2 regions of the Telluria sp. ZB4P36 genome follow, and region 2 is predicted to be linked to the other one. Evidence: predicted binding sites of a transcription regulator. Region 2 holds the regulator's gene; the other holds the start of a gene.
What was found. Region 2 encodes FliA, which starts transcription of late flagellar genes. Its sites were predicted from a motif close to CTAAAGTTTNNNNNNNNNNNGCCGNTA; they were not measured.

Region 1: the regulator FliA is predicted to act here: its motif matches at 1,492-1,518, upstream of fliD (flagellar filament capping protein FliD).

The regions. Positions count from the first base shown of each region.
Region 1 is NZ_JCASIE010000001.1:567,404-569,853, forward strand. Features, by position in the region: gene AC56LK_RS02605 (flagellin N-terminal helical domain-containing protein) at 1-930, shown strand, start outside; gene AC56LK_RS02610 (flagellar protein FlaG) at 1,025-1,378, shown strand; gene fliD (flagellar filament capping protein FliD) at 1,554-2,450, shown strand, end outside.
Region 2 is NZ_JCASIE010000024.1:49,285-51,734, forward strand. Features, by position in the region: gene AC56LK_RS22445 (MinD/ParA family ATP-binding protein) at 1-790, shown strand, start outside; gene AC56LK_RS22450 (RNA polymerase sigma factor FliA) at 827-1,558, shown strand; gene AC56LK_RS22455 (flagellar motor protein) at 1,540-2,283, shown strand; gene motD (flagellar motor protein MotD) at 2,294-2,450, shown strand, end outside.

The DNA of each region.
Region 1 (2,450 bases), on a different contig from region 2:
AGCACCGATATCGCTGCCAAGGTCGCCCAGGTCGGCTCGACCAACGGCGTGGTCGGCGCCACCGTGACGATCAACGGTTCGCAAGGCTCGAAGGGTGTCGTCCTCGCTAACGGTTCCACCGCCAAGACCACCGTCGCCGAGATCAACAAAGTCAGCGGCGACACCGGCGTGACCGCCACCGCCAAGACCGACGCCAACCTGACCCTGACAGCCGGCAAGTCGTTCACGATGGAGCTGACCTCGGACAACGCCAGCGCCGTGACGATCTCGTTCTCGGTCGGCACCAATGACGCCAACGGCCACGCCGGCGCCATCAGCGCCTTCAATGCCCAGTCGGCCAAGACCGGCGTCACCGCGTCGTACGACGCCACCAACGGCGGCATCAAGCTGAGCCACGCCAGCGGCAACGACATCAAGCTGGAGAACGTTGGCGGCACCGCGACCGAGGCCATGATGTCGACGTACACCACGGCCGGCGCGAAATCCGCCGCGGTCGAGACCAACGGCGCGAACGGCGCCACCGCGATGGGCAAGATCACCATGGACTCCGACAAGAGCTTCTCGGTGGTCGATGCAACCACCACCATGGGCCTGGGCGGCGCCTCGGTCCTGAAATCGGTGGCCAACCTCGACATCAGCACCTTCGACGGCGCCCAGGCTGCCATCAAGACCGCCGATGCGGCACTGTCGTCAGTCAACGGCCAGCGCGCTGAATACGGCGCACTGCAGTCGCGCTTCGAATCGGCGATCTCGAACCTGCAGTCGTCGACCGAGAACCTGTCGGCATCGCGCAGCCGCATCGTCGACACCGACTTCGCTGCTGAAACCGCGAAAATGACCCGCGGCCAGATCCTGCAGCAGGCCGGTACCTCGATGCTGGCCCAGGCGAACTCGCTGCCGAACGGCGTCCTGTCGCTCCTGCGTGGTTAATAACGCGAATGACGGGCTAGCCAGTCCGTCCATGTCGTAACAAGGCTCCTCGGCTGAAGAAATTCAGCCGAGGATTTTTTGCTAGGAAAGTCACATGAACATCCAATCTCTTGGTTCACCCGTGGCGCCGCGGCTGGAAGAGCGCACGCTTCCGGCGCTCGAGCAGCAAAATGTCCAGCCGGCGAAAACCAGGCCGGCAGACGCGCAGGAGGCTGCCCCGCCTTCGCGCGAACAGGTCGGCGATGCTGTCAAGAAGATCAACGAAGGCATGCGCGCCTCCTCGCAAAGCCTGGAATTCGCAATCGATGAAGACAGCAAGGAAATCGTCGTCAAGATCATCGACCAGGGCACCCGCGAAGTGGTGCGCCAGATCCCGTCGGTCGAAGCACTCGAGATCGCCAAGTCCATCGACAAGATGCGCGGCCTCCTCATCAGCCAGACAGCCTGAAGGCTCTCAAGCTTGCGGCCCGGTGCGCACCCTCAGGAGCGCGCCGGGCTTGCATGCCTGTCAACTTCCCCTCCCCCGTGTCCAACTAATTGAATTAGGACACATTTCCTACTCTTAAGTCCGGTTTGCTTCTGTCGATAATGACTTACATTATCGCTTTCACGGGAGAAACAAAGTGGGCATCAGTTCAACCGGTATCGGTTCCGGTCTCGACGTCGACGGCATCATCAGCAAGCTGATGCAGGCCGAAGCGGCACCGCTGGCCAACTTCGACAAGAAGTCTGCCGCGCTGCAGGCGCGCGTGACCGCGCTCGGCAAGGTCGGCGCGGCGGTGGGGGCCTTCCAGGGCGCCCTGACCTCGCTGAATTCTCCCGCGACTTTCAGGGCGCTCAACACCAGCAGTGGCAACAAGGACATCCTGAGCGGCACCGCCGGTGCCGGCGCGGTCGCCGGCAACTACAAGATCAGTGTCAGCCAGCTGGCTTCGGCCCAGAGCCTGAGCACGGCCGGCCGCGCCAGCATGAGCGCGACCATCGGGGCCGGCGCCAAGACCACCCTGACTTTCCAGTTCGGCAGCATCAGCGGCGGCAGCTTCGGCGTGGCCGGCAGCGCCCTGGCCAACTCGACCGCCACCGGCGGCATCAGCAACGGTTCGCTGACGCTCAACGGCACCGCCATCACCACCAGCGGCACGACCCGCAGCGCGGCCCAGCTGGCCGAAGCCATCAATGCCAAGAGCGACACCACCGGCGTAACGGCCAAGGCCGGCACGGCCACCAGCGCGGCCAACCTGTTCGCCGGGTTCGGCGCCGTCGTCACTGGCCCCACGGCCAGCTATGCCCTGACGGTCGGCGGCGTGCAGATCGTGTCGCAGGCCGGCGGCGCGCCGGCGCTGGGCAAGGCAGAGGTCGATGCCGCCCTGGCCAGCGGCACCGTCAGTGCGGCGCTCGCCGCCGCCAACATCAGCTTTACCGGAAGCGCCGACCTGGGCACCCTGCAGTTCACCGCTGCCGACGGCTCCAACCTGACCGTGGCCGAAGTCATCGGCGGCACCGGCACCGTCACCGGCGGC
Region 2 (2,450 bases):
CCTGCGCCGGATGCTGCAGGGCCCGCGCCCGCGCATCGTCACCTTCCTCTCCGCGACGCCTGAAGACGACAAGGGCGCCATGCTGGTCAACCTGGGCGCGTCGCTGGCCCAGCTAGGGAACGAAGTCCTGATCGTCGACGCCTGCGAACGCGACTACGGCGTGGCGCGCCGCCTGGGCCTGAGCCGCGCCGCCACGCTGGCGGACGTGGCGCGCCAGGAATGCGGCCTGAACCAGGTGATCCACCAGGTCCCGCAAGGCTTCTCGGTCGCTTCGCTCGGTCATCCGCAGGGCAGCGCGGACATGCGCCGCCTGGCCAAGACCTTCGACGTGCTGGTCAAGCAGGCCGGCATCGTAATGGTCGACGGCGAACTCGGGCCAAGCGGGGAATTCCCGCTGTCGCTGATGGCCAGTTCGGAGATCGTGGTGCAGGTCGGGACCTCGGCCGCCTCGATCACGAATGCCTATGCGCTGATCAAGCGCCTGGCGCAGCAGCTGGGCCGCCGTCCCTTCGGCATCCTGGTGACCGGCGCGACGGAGGCGGAGGCCAAGCTTGTATACGATAATATGTCAACCGCGGCAACACGTTACCTGGCGGTCAGCCTGAGCGCCATGGGTTCGGTGCCGGCCGACGAGTACCTGCACCGCGCCGCGCGCCTGGGCCGGGCGGTGGTCGATGCCTTCCCGCTGGCGGGGGCCTCGGTCGCCTTCCGCCGCCTTGCCGGCAGGTTCGCGCTGCACGCGATGCCGGGCCTGGGCAGCAGGGGAGGCAGCGTTCACCTCGGGCATTGATAAGAACACGAATAGCGGGAAAGATAAGCAGAGCGCATGTACACGGTCAAAGGGAAAGCGGACAAGAACCATTTGCTGACGGAGCACATGCCGTTGGTGAAGCGTCTTGCCCACCACATGAAGGCCAAGCTGCCGCCTTCGGTGGAAGTCGATGACCTGGTGCAGGCCGGCATGATGGGCCTGCTCGATGCGATCAACCGCTACGAAGACAACCACGGCGCCCAGTTCGAGACCTATGCCGTGCTGCGCATCCGCGGCGCCATGCTGGACGAGCTGCGCAACAGCGACTGGATGCCGCGCAGTACCCGCCAGAACATGCGCAAGGTCGAGGCCGCGATGGAGGCGCTGCAGCAGCGCTTGGGCCGCCCGGCCAGCGAATCCGAGATCGCCAAGTCGCTCAAGATGTCGCTCGCCGACTACCAGGAGATGCTGGGCGACGGCGGCGGCCACCAGCTGCTGTACTACGAAGATTTCCACGACACCGAAGAAGGCAGTGACGGCTTCCTCGACCGCTATGCGGTGGACGACAGCGACCCGCTGCGCAGCCTGCTCGATACCGGTTTCCGCCAGGCCGTGATCGACGCCATCGACAACTTGCCGCCGCGCGAGAAGATGCTGATGGGCCTGTACTACGAAGAAGAGCTGAACCTGAAGGAAATCGGTGCCGTCATGGGCGTGAGCGAATCGCGGGTGTCGCAGCTGCACACCCAGGCCGTGTCGCGCCTGCGCGCCGCCCTCAAGGAGCAGTTGTGGACTGGGCAAGCGTAGCCGGCCTGGCGCTCGCGCTCGCGGGCGTGCTGGTCGGCCATACGCTGGACGGCGGCAAGTTCGCGTCGCTGGTGCAGCCGGCCGCCTTTGCGATCGTGGTGATCGGCACGCTAGGAGCCACCCTGCTGCAGAGCGAGCGGCGCAGCTTCATGCTGGGCCTGCGCATGCTGCGCTGGGTGTTCTTCCCGCCGAAGTCCGGGCGCGACAAGCTGTCGCGCGAGATCGCACTGTGGAGCCTGTCCGCGCGGCGCGACGGCCTGCTCTCGCTCGAGCAGTACATGGCCACCCCCGACAAATTCATCCAGAAGGGCCTGCGCCTGGTGGTCGACGGCATCCACCCCGACAAGATCCGCAGCCTGCTCGAGAGCGAGATCAGCGCCTATGAATTCTCGCAGCGCCAGGCGGCGCGCATCTGGGAGTCGGCGGCCGGCTATGCGCCCACCATCGGCATCCTCGGTGCGGTGCTGGGCCTGATCCACGTGATGGAAAATCTGTCCGATCCGTCGCGCCTCGGTTCCGGCATCGCGGTGGCCTTCGTCTCCACCGTCTACGGCGTGGGGCTGGCCAACCTGTTCTTCTACCCGGTCGGGAACAAGCTGAAGGCCATCGTCACCGACAAGGTGGCCCAGTACGAAATCCTCGCCGAAGTCTTCCACGACCTCGCCAGCGGCGACCACACCCGCGTGGTCGACGAACGGGTGGCGAGCCTGCTGGCGCGCCACTAGGTCACCGCTCATGGCGCGCAAACGCTACGACGACGGCCCCGGCGAACACCACGAGCGCTGGCTGATCTCCTACGCCGATTTCATCACGCTGCTGTTCGCCTTCTTTGTCGTGATGTACGCGATCTCGATCGTCAACGAAGGCAAGTACGCGGTGCTGTCCGAAGCGC